DNA from 2 places in the Halobacillus salinarum genome. Region 1 is predicted to be linked to the other one. Evidence: a T-box and tRNA genes for the amino acid it is inferred to sense, from the RefSeq annotation. Region 1 holds a T-box; the other holds one or more tRNA genes.
What was found. A T-box is a leader RNA that pairs with one kind of tRNA and senses whether it is charged. The one in region 1 lies ahead of trpS (tryptophan--tRNA ligase), so its partner is inferred to be a tRNA-Trp.

Region 2: it encodes a tRNA-Trp, which carries the amino acid that the T-box ahead of trpS (tryptophan--tRNA ligase) is inferred to sense. The anticodon was not compared.

Annotation. Positions count from the first base shown of each region.
Region 1 is NZ_CP095073.1:3,125,393-3,132,860, reverse strand. It holds gene MUN89_RS16175 (beta-ketoacyl-ACP synthase III) at 63-1,031, shown strand; gene fabF (beta-ketoacyl-ACP synthase II) at 1,013-2,254, shown strand; gene MUN89_RS16165 (LCP family protein) at 2,293-3,312, opposite strand; gene MUN89_RS16160 (YuzI family membrane protein) at 3,474-3,674, shown strand; gene MUN89_RS16155 (YjbA family protein) at 3,767-4,531, shown strand; gene trpS (tryptophan--tRNA ligase) at 4,557-5,549, opposite strand; T-box leader at 5,600-5,797, opposite strand; gene MUN89_RS16145 (DUF3899 domain-containing protein) at 5,850-6,221, opposite strand; gene MUN89_RS16140 (peptide ABC transporter substrate-binding protein) at 6,627-7,468, shown strand, end outside.
Region 2 is NZ_CP095073.1:3,346,513-3,353,980, forward strand. It holds gene MUN89_RS17305 (ATP-binding cassette domain-containing protein) at 1-863, opposite strand, end outside; gene MUN89_RS17310 (VOC family protein) at 1,004-1,399, opposite strand; tRNA gene MUN89_RS17315 (tRNA-Leu) at 1,665-1,746, opposite strand; tRNA gene MUN89_RS17320 (tRNA-Cys) at 1,754-1,827, opposite strand; tRNA gene MUN89_RS17325 (tRNA-Gly) at 1,888-1,962, opposite strand; tRNA gene MUN89_RS17330 (tRNA-Gln) at 1,966-2,040, opposite strand; tRNA gene MUN89_RS17335 (tRNA-His) at 2,063-2,135, opposite strand; tRNA gene MUN89_RS17340 (tRNA-Trp) at 2,148-2,218, opposite strand; tRNA gene MUN89_RS17345 (tRNA-Tyr) at 2,228-2,313, opposite strand; tRNA gene MUN89_RS17350 (tRNA-Phe) at 2,383-2,458, opposite strand; tRNA gene MUN89_RS17355 (tRNA-Asp) at 2,493-2,569, opposite strand; tRNA gene MUN89_RS17360 (tRNA-Met) at 2,655-2,731, opposite strand; tRNA gene MUN89_RS17365 (tRNA-Val) at 2,825-2,900, opposite strand; tRNA gene MUN89_RS17370 (tRNA-Glu) at 2,951-3,025, opposite strand; tRNA gene MUN89_RS17375 (tRNA-Ser) at 3,048-3,140, opposite strand; tRNA gene MUN89_RS17380 (tRNA-Asn) at 3,147-3,221, opposite strand; rRNA gene rrf (5S ribosomal RNA) at 3,231-3,344, opposite strand; rRNA gene MUN89_RS17390 (23S ribosomal RNA) at 3,510-6,429, opposite strand; rRNA gene MUN89_RS17395 (16S ribosomal RNA) at 6,606-7,468, opposite strand, start outside.

The DNA of each region.
Region 1 (7,468 bases):
AAAATTAGTACCAAGTCATAAGAATTGATAGTAGACTTGATTACCTTTAAGGGGATGAATATATGAATGCTGGAATAATCGGAGTTGGACACTATGCTCCGGAAAAGGTTTTGACCAACCATGATTTGGAGAAAATGGTCGACACGAGCGATGAATGGATCCGAACACGGACTGGGATTGAGGAACGTAGAATAGCTTCAGACGATATGGATACCTCGGACATGGCGTTTTATGCGGCGCAAAATGCGCTGAAAGACGCCGGGTTACAACCGGAAGATTTGGATATGATTTTAGTCGCTACCGTAACGCCGGATCATCCATTTCCTTCTGTGTCGACGATGCTGCAGCATCGTTTAGGTGCGAGAAACGTGGCTGCCATGGATGTAAGTGCAGCTTGTGCAGGGTTCATGTACGGTGTTATTACAGCAAAACAGTTTATAGAAAACAGTGACTATAAAAACGTCCTGGTAGTCGGAGTAGAGAAGCTTTCAAAAATTACAGACTGGTCGGACAGAAATACTTGTGTGCTGTTTGGTGATGCAGCTGGTGCAGCAATCATTTCTCCAGTAAGTGATGGGAAAGGAATCCTTTCTTTTGAATTAGGAGCAGACGGAAGTGGAGGTCCTCACCTTTATCAGGATGACTTCCTGCATATGAACGGACGCGAAGTATTTAAATTTGCTGTACGTCAAATGCCTGAATCATCTGTAAACGTGGTGAAGAAAATTGGTCTCAGCGAGCAGGATGTAGATTACCTGATTCCTCATCAGGCGAATATCCGGATTATGGAAGCCGCAAGACAACGGTTAGGAATCCCGGAAGATAAAATGGCGACATCAGTGAAAAGATATGGAAATACTTCATCAGCTTCTATACCTGTGGCTTTGTCAGAAGACGTAAAGGCAGGTAAAATAAAAGATAACGATCTTGTTGTACTAGTCGGATTCGGCGGAGGACTCACTTGGGGTGCGGTCGCACTCCGATGGGTAAGTAATCAAGGAGGAATGGAGTTATGGATAAGCGTAGAGTAGTAATTACGGGAATGGGGGCTGTGTCCCCAGTCGGTAATACCGTAGAGGAAATGTGGAACAGTATTAAGAATGGAAAATCAGGAGTAGGCGAAATTACAAAAGTTAATAAAGAAGATTACCCTGTCAGTGTTGCTGCTGAGGTAAAAGATTTTGATCCTACTGAGTTCATGGATAAAAAAGATGCTAGAAAGATGGATCCTTTTGTGCAGTATGCAATGGCTGCTTCTCATATGGCTGTAGAAGATGCTGGACTTGAAATCACTAATGAGATTGCCCCGAGAACAGGTGTCTGGATCGGTTCTGGTATCGGTGGTATGTCCACATACGAATCACAGTTTGAGACCTTTCAAAAGAAAGGGTATCGCCGTGTAAGTCCGTTTTTTATTCCAATGATGATTCCAGATATGGCAGCTGGACAAGTTTCTATTTCTCTCGGAGCAAAAGGGATTAACTCATGTACCGTAACGGCTTGTTCATCTGGAGCCAATTCAATTGGTGATGCTTTTAATACAATTCAGCGTGGAGATGCGGATTATATGATCGCTGGGGGAACTGAAGCTCCAATGAACAAAATGTCCTTTGCAGGATTCGCAGCTGCGCGGGCTCTTTCTTTAAATGAAGATCCGAATACGGCCAGCCGTCCATTTGATAAAAATCGTGATGGTTTCGTAATGGGAGAAGGAGCAGGGATTCTAGTATTGGAAACTCTTGAATCTGCAAAAAAACGCGGGGCGAAAATTTACGGAGAATTGACGGGCTATGGAGCAACCGGAGATGCCCATCACATTACTGCTCCGGCTCCTGAAGGAGAAGGGGCAGCTCGAGCAATGGAACAAGCTCTTGTCAGAGCTGGGTTACAAGCAAATGAAATTGATTACTTGAATGCCCACGGGACTTCCACGGAATTGAATGACCATTATGAAACGCTGGCAGCAAAATCCGTCTTTGGAGAACATGCATATAAGCTTGCCATTTCTTCTACGAAGTCTATGACTGGACATTTATTAGGGGCTGCAGGAGCCATTGAATCGATTATTTCCCTAAAGGCGATTAATGAAGGACTGCTGCCACCAACAATCAATTATGAAACACCTGACCCTGAATGTGATTTGGATTATGTTCCTAATGAAGCAAGGAAGCAGGAACTCAATACTGTTATGAGTAACTCCTTAGGCTTTGGCGGACATAACGCAGCATTAATCTTTCAAAAATATCAGGATTAACGAAAAATCCCGGCACCTCATAAGGTGTCGGGATTTTTTTATTGCTCTTCGTCTGTGTTTGAGTTGCCATTTAAAAATTGATGGATATCTTCTCTCGTCTGGTCTTCGTTATGTGCAAGCACTAAACCAATAGGATAAGGTTTTCGTTCATTCCAAAGATTGTCTTTTTCCGGAATACTCGTTGTTTTTATATCGTCTACCGGGTTTAATAGGAAGTCTTTGGCTAATGAAACAATTTTTCCGGTTCCCATATTGGTGTCAACGTAAGGCTGAATATTTCCGATTAATCGCGGAGCTTTTAAGATACCATTAACTGATACTAATTTATCCTTGAGCAGTTTTATTACCTTCTGCTGCCGCTCAACTCTGCCGAAGTCTCCTTTGGAGTCATGCCTGAAGCGGGCATATCCTAACAGATCTTCTCCATTCAGTTTTTGAGTTCCTTCTTCAAGATCGAGATCAATCGTCCCGGAACCATCCTTGTATTTCATATCTTCTTCTACATTAACGGTTAATCCATCAGGTGCCAAAGTATTAGCGATCTGAACAAAACCGTTAAAATCTACGATGGAGTAATATTCTAAGTCAACTCCAAAGTTCTCAGAAATGGTTTTCCTTAATAATTCCGGTCCACCGAAAGCAAAAGCGGCATTAATTTTATTATACCCGTGCCCGGGAATATTGACATAAGTGTCTCTCATAATTGACGCCATTTTAGCCGTATTATTTTTGGGATCATACTGAGCAATAATGATGGTATCTGACCGAGGTATTTCGTTCTTGCGTTGATCAACACCAAGTAATAGTACATTTGTCTTCCCATCATTGCTTTTTACTCCGTTAAATTCATCTTTATATTTGCTGGTGGTTTCCTGCAGACCACCTTGGCCGCCTTGTGTTTCTCCGGAGACTTTACTATTTGCCTCATTTTTACCTGCTATATATTGATATCCTGTATATCCTATTACTAATAGAAATAAAAGAGAGATAAAGGCAAGGATTATTTTTCTTTTCCTTTTCTTTTTACGGCTTTTCCGCATTTTGCGAGAATTCGCCATGTAAATCATCCTTTCTTTCAAAAAACCTCTGCTATTTAATTTACCTGTATTTTGCTAACAAGTAAAGGGTAATTATGTCGTAATAGATCGAATGGATGAAAGAATGAATGACCATTTGCAATCATACGCTGTATATAGGAGGACAAGCCGGAGGGGTGTACATGTGGAAATGGCTCTTGTTTTTAACCGGGTTCGGATTCTCAGTGGTGGGCGGTACGGTCACAATCACTTATCTTAACCTCGTGCCAGCCGGATTAGGCTGGTGGGAGTTTCTTATTCTTATACAGTCTCGTGTGGAATGCTACTTATTACCAGCAGGATTAATGATGATTACTCTCGCAATTATGCTGATGAAGAATTGATTTTTGTAAAATATGGTTTTAAAGAATAAAAAAGCCAACATTGGTCATAATGTAACCTAAAGAGAAGCTCTGAGTGAAAGTGAGGGTCTTAAATGTTATATATGCATGACTTATGGGTGAATTGGTTTGAAGGTGAGGAAAACGGATACAACATCTGCCGCTTCCACGAATGGCGTAAAGAAGATGGAATTGAACTCATTGACCAGATTCCGCTTGTCCATGTAGAAGACGAACTATTCGATTTTATTGAAAATGATCTTCAAGATTTGCCGCTCTCATTGCTCCAGGACATCCATCGAAGAACGTATATGAAAAAGAATCAAGAGAGAGTTACAGTAGAGTACGCCGCGGTTGTAACGAATGGAAAAGACGTAATTGTCTTTGATACCTTAGGCTATACTCTTCCAGTAAAGAAGAGCAGACTCATTCCTCGGCAGGAACGACTAGTGTTTGAAATGGTGGAAGGAAAGAGACCGGAACATTATAATATAGAAGCTACTGCGGTCAAAGAACATCATATTCTTTCGCTTGGTCCAGATAAGATGTCAGGATTAACGAGAAGGGAACGTCAGCTCAAACAGCTGTTGATGATGGCTCTCGATCAATTGAAGCATTCTGACCATCCCGAGGAAATAAGGTATTGGCTGACAGAGTGGGATCCAGCTCAATATCCTCTAATAAAAGAAATGACAAATGAAGAAGCATGGGATCATTTATATGGAGGAACGATCCAGGGCTGGAGTTCTTATCACGAAGAGTTATGCAAGAAATTAATCAAAGGACAGCCGTTCTTTGAAACCATTTGGCAAGGCGAGCATCATGATGTCTCTACTCAGCATTTAAAAAGCCAGAATTGAGGAAATGCTCAATTCTGGCTTTTTTTTATTTTTTAACGCGTCCTAACCCCATAGCTTTTTTCGCTTTTTTTAACATTTTCTCCGCAGTTATAGAGGCTTTTTCAGCTCCCTTATCCAGAATGGTATCCAATTCATCGGAATGTATGAGAGCTTCATATTTTTCCTGAATAGGTTTGAGAGTCTGTATAATGGCATCTGCCACTCCCTGTTTAAACTCACCATAACCTCTTCCCTCATATCGTTTCTCTAATTCTGCGATGGATTCCCCGCTGCATAACGAATGTATCGTTAATAAATTGGACACTCCAGGTTTGTTTTCTTTATCAAACTTTACTACGCCCTCGGAATCTGTTACTGCACTTTTTATCTTTTTCGTTATCTTTTTCTCATCGTCAAGCATAGAAATATATGATTTCTGGTTTTCATCTGATTTACTCATTTTCTTATCAGGACTTTGAAGAGACATGATTCTTGCTCCAACCTTGGGAATGCTCACTTCCGGAATCGTGAAAATATCATTATATTTATTATTAAACCGTTGAGCAAGGTTTCTAGTGAGCTCTAAATGCTGTTTCTGGTCTTCACCTACAGGAACGATATCTGTTTTGTAGAGAAGAATATCTGATGCCATAAGAGGGGGATAGGTGAGGAGCCCCGCAGAGACACCTTCTTTACCACCTAACGATTTATCTTTAAACTGCGTCATTCGCTCTAATTCCCCTATATAGCTTACACATTGCAGCATCCACCCAAGCTGGGTGTGTGCTGAAACTTCAGATTGGATAAATAAAGTAGACTTTTGCGGATCAATTCCTGAAGCTAAATAAAGAGCAGCGAGGGAACGGATATTTTCTCTTAATTTTAATCGATCCTGCGGTACGGTTATCGCATGCTCATCTACGATACAGAAATAACAGTTTTGATCCTCCTGAAGGTCTACAAAATTTTTCATAGCGCCGAGATAATTCCCTAGTGTCAATGTACCGCTTGGCTGAATTCCTGAAAAAATAGTTTTCAATGCTATCACTCCTAAAAAAGTATAAAAAAATTCATTCATCCCTCTGATAAACAAGGGACGAATGAACCGCGGTGCCACCCTAATTACTTATATAGTAAAAAGTCAACTCATTCGTTAACGCCGAAATACGCCAAAGGAAGCTCGGAAGTTCCATTTCCCGCTTATTATCCTAAGCTGTTTGCACCGGACACAGCCTCTCTGTGATAGGGAGTTAATAAGAGTACTTCACACTTCTTCAATGCTTTATTATTATTTACTTAGCTTATTTATTATAGAAGATTCAAAATCTAAACGCAATGTTCAAGCATGGTAGTAAATGGCGAGTAAACCAAGTAAGCCGAGAGTTAAAGTAACTCCATGGAAGATAAAAAAATTAAGCCAAGAGCGGTTTATCGACTGCGACGGGAGAGGCTTTGTTTTCCAATCATCCATATAATCTCTTCGCTTTGAAGTCATTCCGTGAAACCTGCGGAAGCTGTAGGTAATAGCATCAAAGAAGCCTCCTCTGATTACGAGCATCAGCAGTCCTACAAACAAATAGAAATAAGAAATATAAAACAACTGATTAATATAATGAAAGAGATCATAAGCTGGTGCCAGCAAAAAGAATAATATGGTTGTTAAGGCGAGATTGATCACGATCATCAACCACTTATTTAATAGGATATTCATCTTTCCACCCTCTTTTAAAAGCTATCAAATATTATAGCACGTTTATGATAATTAATGAATCGTAAATCCTATTAACAAACAGAAAATTCTGTAATTACCAAAAAATGCATGACATATTCAAATCCTTTAATAGACAAACGCGTTAAAAAGCTGATTTACTGGGGTTTATACAAATATTTTTATACAAATTCGCTCATATTTAATAGATTTTCGACTCAAAAACTTGTAAAATAAACTAGGTAAAAAGTCTCATTTTGTGTCATTGAAACGTAATAATGATAGGCTTCAATCCGATATTAAGAAAAAATCTTAATGCAAAATAGTTAGAAAACTTGTATAATTCGATATGTGGACAATTTGTCTACTATAAAATTTGGAAATTTTTTAGGGGAGGTCATTTTCTACATGAAAAAGACAAATTGGTTATTGCTGGTACTCGCACTAGTACTGAGCATGTTCCTTGCTGCTTGTTCTGGCGGCGGAGATGAAGGTTCAAGCTCCAGCGGAGACAGCGGCAGTGATAGTTCCGGTGATGCTTCCGGAGACAGTAAGCAAGTACTTAACATTATGGATTCAGCTGAAATTCCTACAATGGATGCATCACTAGCTACAGATGCTGTTGCATTTCAATTTTTAGGTTCTACTATGGATGGTCTTTACCGTCTTGGAGAAAACGCTCAGCCTGAACCAGGTATTGCGGAAGAAAGTGAAGTAAGCGACGATGGTATGACTTGGACATTCCATCTGCGTGACGCCAAATGGTCAAATGGTGATCCAGTCACAGCCAACGATTTCGTTTACGCTTGGCAGCGTGCCGTAAATCCTGACACTGGTTCAGAGTACGGTCCTTATATGATGGGTGGAGTAATTAAAAACGCTACAGCTATCTCTAATGGAGAAAAACCAGTCGATCAGTTAGGTGTAGAAGCTGTTGATGAGCACACTTTCAAGGTAACTTTAGAAAAACCAATTCCATACTTTAAATCTTTAACAACTTTCGGTACGTTCCTACCTTTAAACAAAAAGTTTGTTGAAGAAAAAGGTGACAAATACGCACTAGAAGCGGACACTTTACTTTCCAACGGACCATTCAAAATCACTGAATGGAACCACGGTGAAGGCTGGACGCTTAAAAAGAATGAAGATTATTGGGATGCTGACAACGTAAAACTTAACCAGATTAATGTAAAAGTAGTAAAAGATACAGCCACTGGTGTTAACCTTTACGAAACAGGCGAAGTTGACCG
Region 2 (7,468 bases), 220 kb from region 1:
GCCCTGTCGGCATCGTTCATCGGGGCTGTAATAACTCCTGCTTCAGGACGTACATTCGATTGTGCCTGCAGCACTTGTTCCACAACTCTCCGAGCTTCGTCGATGTCCTTTGCATCCTGAATGGTCAGTTGTAAAGAGGAACTTCCAATCGAAGATTTCAATTCATCAACCGTTCCTTCTGCCACGACTTTTCCACGATCAATGACTGCAACCCGGTCCGCCAATTCATCGGCCTCTTGCAAATACTGGGTCGTCAAAAGCACGGTTGAACCCATTTTCACTAATCTGCGGATTGTATCCCACATCTGATTTCGCGTACGCGGATCCAGTCCCGTCGTCGGTTCATCAAGAAAAATCAGCGGGGGCTGGGAAATAAGACTGGCAGCTAAATCAAGACGGCGCCTCATCCCGCCGGAGAAATTTTTCAACGGACGCTTCGCAGCTTCTGTTAAGCCGAATTCCTCAAGAAGCTCCACGGCTTTGCGGCGTGCCTCTTTCCGGCTGAGTCCTAAAAGTCTCGAAAAAATCATTAAATTTTCCATAGCTGTCAGGGACTCATCCACCGATGCATACTGTCCGGTAACGCCGATCAACTGCCGCACGATCTGCGGTTCTTTTACTACATCATGTCCAAAGATTTTCGCAGACCCTCCGTCGGCGCGAAGTAAAGTGGCCAGCATCCGAATTGTCGTCGTCTTGCCAGCTCCATTCGGACCAAGTACCCCGTAGATCGAACCAGTAGGAACCTTCAAATCCACCCCATCAACGGCCCGGTTGTTACCAAATGTTTTTACGAGTCCTTTTGCTTCAACCGCTAATTCCGGTTGAGTAGAACCTCGCTTCTTATTCAATAAATGTTCCATTAATATTCCTCCTAAAAATGAGTACATGAGGATCATAGCAAAGAAATATAAACTTAATATGAACAATGTGTATTTTATGTTCCCTTTGATAGAAAAAGACTCCAGCATTTCTGCTGAAGCCTTTCGTCTGCTTTATCATTCTATTTTGCGTTCTCGTCCGGCTGGTGGATGCCAAATACATTTCCTTCTGTATCCAGGTAGTATCCCTGCCAAGCCATACCAGGGAGCGCATACTTTGGCAGCGCAACCGTGCCGCCGTTTTCAGTGATTTTTGCTTCTGTCACATCGTAATCCTCTACGGCCATCGTACAAGTGTAGCCATTCATAGGCTGGTTCTGCTCTGGAGGAGCACTTTGGCGCTGCATCAACGCCCCGTTGATGCCAGGCTCATTCTCATCGCCAGTCACAGCCCCCATGTAAGGCATGCCGGCAAATTCACTCCAGTCTTCAAATTTCCAGCCAAATACTTCACCATAGAACTTCTTCGCCCGCTCCATATCATCTACATGAATTTCAAAATGTACTAAACGTCCCATAATGACCTCCTAAGGTTTAATAAATAAACTGCCGAGAGCTTCCATGTATCCGCTTTCCATTTTGCCTATGTACTACGGTGAAGAGAGAGTAAAAAAGAGGATAAGTGAAGATCAGGGTTAATCCGTGTACGTTTTAATCTTATCCCTTTTAAATTAGGAAAACAACAGCATTTTTTAACTTTAGTTGAAAAAGCTGGCATATATAAAAAAGACAGGATTTGAGTAATCCTGTCTTCTGATTAAATCATTATTTCGTTTTAATGAGTACCGGTGGTCGGGGTCGAACCGACACTCCCGAAGGAACACGATTTTGAGTCGTGCGCGTCTGCCAATTCCGCCACACCGGCAAATAATTGGAGGCGGCAACCGGAATCGAACCGGTGGTAAAGGAGTTGCAGTCCTCTGCCTTACCGCTTGGCTATGCCGCCATTGAAAAATCATTAATATTATATCTTATTCATAAACAAATGAAAAATGAATGAAATTAATGGAGCGGGAGACGGGATTCGAACCCGCGACCCCCACCTTGGCAAGGTGGTGTTCTACCACTGAACTACTCCCGCAAATGGCTGGGCCAGCTGGATTCGAACCAGCGCATGACGGTACCAAAAACCGTTGCCTTACCGCTTGGCTATGGCCCAAAGCGTAATAAAATTATTAAAGGGCGACTAGAGGGAATCGAACCCTCGAGTGCCGGAGCCACAATCCGGTGCGTTAACCCCTTCGCCATAGCCGCCATAATGAAAAGCAGGGGTAGTAGGAATCGAACCCACATCGGCGGTTTTGGAGACCGCTGTTCTACCGTTGAACTATACCCCTAAGATGTAATGGTGGAGGGAGTAGGACTCGAACCTACGAACCCGATGGGAGCGGATTTACAGTCCGCCGCGTTTGGCCAACTTCGCTATCCCTCCATATTTAAATAACTATGTCCATCTCTCTGGACTTCCTACTTGTATCCCCATGTTTGCAAGTCGGATAAATGGTGGCTCGGGACGGAATCGAACCGCCGACACACGGATTTTCAGTCCGTTGCTCTACCGACTGAGCTACCGAGCCGATTATGTGATAAACAATGATTTTCTATGTAAAGTGGCGGTCCGGACGGGACTCGAACCCGCGACCTCCTGCGTGACAGGCAGGCATTCTAACCAACTGAACTACCGGACCATATTTAAATTAATCTGGTTGCCCTTACAGGGCTCCTATTTCCAATTAGCAAAGAAGTGGAATCGAAGTAGTTAATTGGATATTATGGTTGCGGGGGCAGGATTTGAACCTGCGACCTCCGGGTTATGAGCCCGACGAGCTACCAGACTGCTCTACCCCGCGATAATGTGGGAATATCTTTTGTTGTTCCCATAAAAATGTTTCTGTTCAACTGTTCGTCGTGCTGCAAGGTGTTTCGGTGAAATCTTGCGAAAATGGTGGAGGATGCAGGGCTCGAACCTGCGACCCCTTGCTTGTAAGGCAAGTGCTCTCCCAGCTGAGCTAATCCTCCGGAGTGCGGTCGTGCTTAAGCGAAATACCGCTAGCTGGCTTAAAATAAATTGGTGACCCGTACGGGATTCGAACCCGTGTTACCGCCGTGAAAGGGCGGTGTCTTAACCACTTGACCAACGGGCCAGCTATTAGGAAAGTGTATTTATGGCGGAGAGCGAGGGATTCGAACCCTCGAAACCGTGGTAACGGTTTACACGAATTCCAATCGTGCTCCTTCGGCCAGCTCGGACAGCTCTCCATAGAATGGCTCCACCGGTAGGATTCGAACCTACGACCGATCGGTTAACAGCCGATTGCTCTACCACTGAGCTACGGTGGAACAGTTGAAACCTGGCAGTGTCCTACTCTCACGGGGATCGACCCGACTACCATCGGCGCTGAAGAGCTTAACTACTGTGTTCGGCATGGGAACAGGTGTGACCTCTTCGCCTTCACCACCAGATCTCTAAATGTACTTTTTTAAAGGGACAAGATATATTATATTGTCCTTTTATAAATTTTTCAAGGGAATTTACAAACTTTTTTGTGTAACCCTCAAAACTGGATAAGTACACATTCAAACGAACTCGAAACATCATAGTTGTATGTCTAGCTTCCGCTTTTCAATTTAGATAAGTCATCGATCGATTAGTATCCGTCAGCTGCACGTGTCACCACGCGTCCACCTCGGACCTATCTACCTCATCGTCTCTGAGGGATCTTATTACCTTAGAGGTAAGGGAAATCTCATCTCAAGGGGGGCTTCATGCTTAGATGCTTTCAGCACTTATCCCGTCCACACGTAGCTACCCAGCGATGCTCCTGGCGGAACAACTGGTACACCAGCGGTGTGTCCATCCCGGTCCTCTCGTACTAAGGACAGCTCCTTTCAGATTTCCAACGCCCACGACGGATAGGGACCGAACTGTCTCACGACGTTCTGAACCCAGCTCGCGTACCGCTTTAATGGGCGAACAGCCCAACCCTTGGGACCGACTACAGCCCCAGGATGCGATGAGCCGACATCGAGGTGCCAAACCTCCCCGTCGATGTGGACTCTTGGGGAGATAAGCCTGTTATCCCCGGGGTAGCTTTTATCCGTTGAGCGACGGCCCTTCCATGCGGAACCGCCGGATCACTAAGCCCGACTTTCGTCCCTGCTCGACTTGTAGGTCTCGCAGTCAAGCTCCCTTGTGCCTTTACACTCTGCGAATGATTTCCAACCATTCTGAGGGAACCTTTGGGCGCCTCCGTTACCTTTTAGGAGGCGACCGCCCCAGTCAAACTGTCCACCTGACACTGTCTCCGGACCGGATCACGGTCCTGGGTTAGAATGTCCGTACAGCCAGGGTAGTATCCCACCAGCGCCTCCACCGAAGCTGGCGCTCCGGCTTCTCTGGCTCCTACCTATCCTGTACAAGCTGTACCAACATTCAATATCAGGCTACAGTAAAGCTCCACGGGGTCTTTCCGTCCTGTCGCGGGTAATGCGCATCTTCACGCATAGTATAATTTCACCGGGTCTCTCGTTGAGACAGTGCCCAAGTCGTTGCACCTTTCGTGCGGGTCGGAACTTACCCGACAAGGAATTTCGCTACCTTAGGACCGTTATAGTTACGGCCGCCGTTTACTGGGGCTTCGGTTCAGCGCTTCGCCAAAAGCTAACGCATCCCCTTAACCTTCCAGCACCGGGCAGGTGTCAGCCCCTATACTTCGCCTTACGGCTTCGCAGAGACCTGTGTTTTTGGTAAACAGTCGCTTGGGCCTTTTCACTGCGGCTCCTCGGCAGAGGAGCACCCCTTCTCCCGAAGTTACGGGGTCATTTTGCCGAGTTCCTTAACGAGAGTTCTCCCGCTCACCTTAGGATCCTCTCCTCGCCTACCTGTGTTGGTTTGCGGTACGGGCACCCCTTTCCTCACTAGAGGATTTTCTTGGCAGTGTGAACTCAGGAGCTTCGGTACTTTAGTTCCCTCCCCATCACAGCTTGACGTTCCCACCGGACGGATTTGCCTATCCGGCCGTCTTGCTGCTTGGACGCGCTCATCCAATGGCGCGCTCTCCCTATCCTCCTGCGTCTCCCCGTCGTTCAAACGGAAAGGAGGTGGTACAGGAATATCCACCTGTTGTCCATCGCCTACGCCTGTCGGCCTCGGCTTAGGTCCCGACTAACCCTGAGAGGACGAGCCTTCCTCAGGAACCCTTAGGCTTTCGGTGAAAGAGATTCTCACTCTTTTTTCGCTACTCATACCGGCATTCTCACTTCTAAGCGCTCCACCAGTCCTTACGGTCTGACTTCACCGCCCTTAGAACGCTCTCCTACCACTGATCGTAAGATCAATCCGCAGCTTCGGTGGTGTGTTTAGCCCCGGTATATTTTCGGCGCAGAGTCACTCGACCAGTGAGCTATTACGCACTCTTTCAATGATGGCTGCTTCTAAGCCAACATCCTGGTTGTCTAAGCAACTCCACATCCTTTTCCACTTAACACACACTTAGGGACCTTAGCTGGCGGTCTGGGCTGTTTCCCTCTCGACCATGAACCTTATCACCCACGGTCTGACTCCCAGAACAAAGTCGCTGGCATTCGGAGTTTGACTGAATTCGGTAACCCGATAGGAGCCCCTCGTCCAATCAGTGCTCTACCTCCAAGACTTTCTATTCTGAGGCTAGCCCTAAAGCTATTTCGGAGAGAACCAGCTATCTCCGTGTTCGATTGGCATTTCACCCCTACCCACACCTCATCCCCGCAATTTTCAACTTGCGTGGGTTCGGGCCTCCAGTCAGTGTTACCTGACCTTCACCCTGGACATGGGTAGATCACACGGTTTCGGGTCTACGACCGCATACTCTCTCGCCCTGTTCAGACTCGCTTTCGCTGCGGCTCCGCCGCTCACGGCTTAACCTTGCATACAGTCGTAACTCGCCGGTTCATTCTACAAAAGGCACGCCGTCACCCATTAACGGGCTCCGACTACTTGTAGGCACACGGTTTCAGGATCTCTTTCACTCCCCTTCCGGGGTGCTTTTCACCTTTCCCTCACGGTACTGGTTCGCTATCGGTCACTAGGGAGTATTTAGCCTTGGGAGATGGTCCTCCCGGATTCCGACGGAATTTCTCGTGTTCCGCCGTACTCAGGATCCACTCCGGAGGAAGAAAGGTTTCGGCTACAGGGCTGTTACCTGCTCTGGCTGATCGTTCCAGATCGATTCGCCTACCTTTCTTCTTGGTAACTCCAAAGGAGTGTCCTACAACCCCAGAAAGCAAGCTTTCTGGTTTGGGCTGTTTCCGTTTCGCTCGCCGCTACTCGGGAAATCGCATTTGCTTTCTCTTCCTCCAGGTACTGAGATGTTTCAGTTCCCCGGGTCTGCCGTCCATGACCTATGGATTCAGTCATGGACACTATTCCATTACGAATAGTGGGTTCCCCCATTCGGAAATCTCCGGTTCACAGCCTACTTACGGCTTGCCGGAGCATATCGGTGTTAGTCCCGTCCTTCATCGGCTCCTAGTGCCAAGGCATCCACCGTGCGCCCTTGTTCACTTAACTATCTGTGAAAAGACGTTTGTTTCTTTCGATGTTCGTTGAATGTCTTGTCATCACTAGCTCCATCACTTGATGAAACTATTGATTTCTTATCCAGTTTTCAAGGTTCACGTAAGAAAGATCACTTGATCTTTCAAAACTGAACAACCAACCGAGTACGTTCCATATATATTCCTTAGAAAGGAGGTGATCCAGCCGCACCTTCCGATACGGCTACCTTGTTACGACTTCACCCCAATCATTGGCCCCACCTTCGGCGGCTGGCTCCAAAAAGGTTACCTCACCGACTTCGGGTGTTGCCAACTCTCGTGGTGTGACGGGCGGTGTGTACAAGGCCCGGGAACGTATTCACCGCGGCATGCTGATCCGCGATTACTAGCGATTCCGGCTTCATGCAGGCGAGTTGCAGCCTGCAATCCGAACTGAGAATGGTTTTATGGGATTTGCTACACCTCGCGGCTTCGCTGCCCTTTGTACCATCCATTGTAGCACGTGTGTAGCCCAGGTCATAAGGGGCATGATGATTTGACGTCATCCCCGCCTTCCTCCGGTTTGTCACCGGCAGTCACCTTAGAGTGCCCAACTGAATGCTGGCAACTAAGGTCAGGGGTTGCGCTCGTTGCGGGACTTAACCCAACATCTCACGACACGAGCTGACGACAACCATGCACCACCTGTCACTTGGTCCCCGAAGGGAAAACCCTATCTCTAGGGTGGGCCAAGGATGTCAAGACCTGGTAAGGTTCTTCGCGTTGCTTCGAATTAAACCACATGCTCCACCGCTTGTGCGGGCCCCCGTCAATTCCTTTGAGTTTCAGCCTTGCGGCCGTACTCCCCAGGCGGAGTGCTTAATGCGTTAACTTCAGCACTAAGGGGTGGAAGCCCCCTAACACCTAGCACTCATCGTTTACGGCGTGGACTACCAGGGTATCTAATCCTGTTTGCTACCCACGCTTTCGCACCTCAGCGTCAGAGACAGACCAGAGAGTCGCCTTCGCCACTGGTGTTCCTCCACATATCTACGCATTTCACCGCTACACGT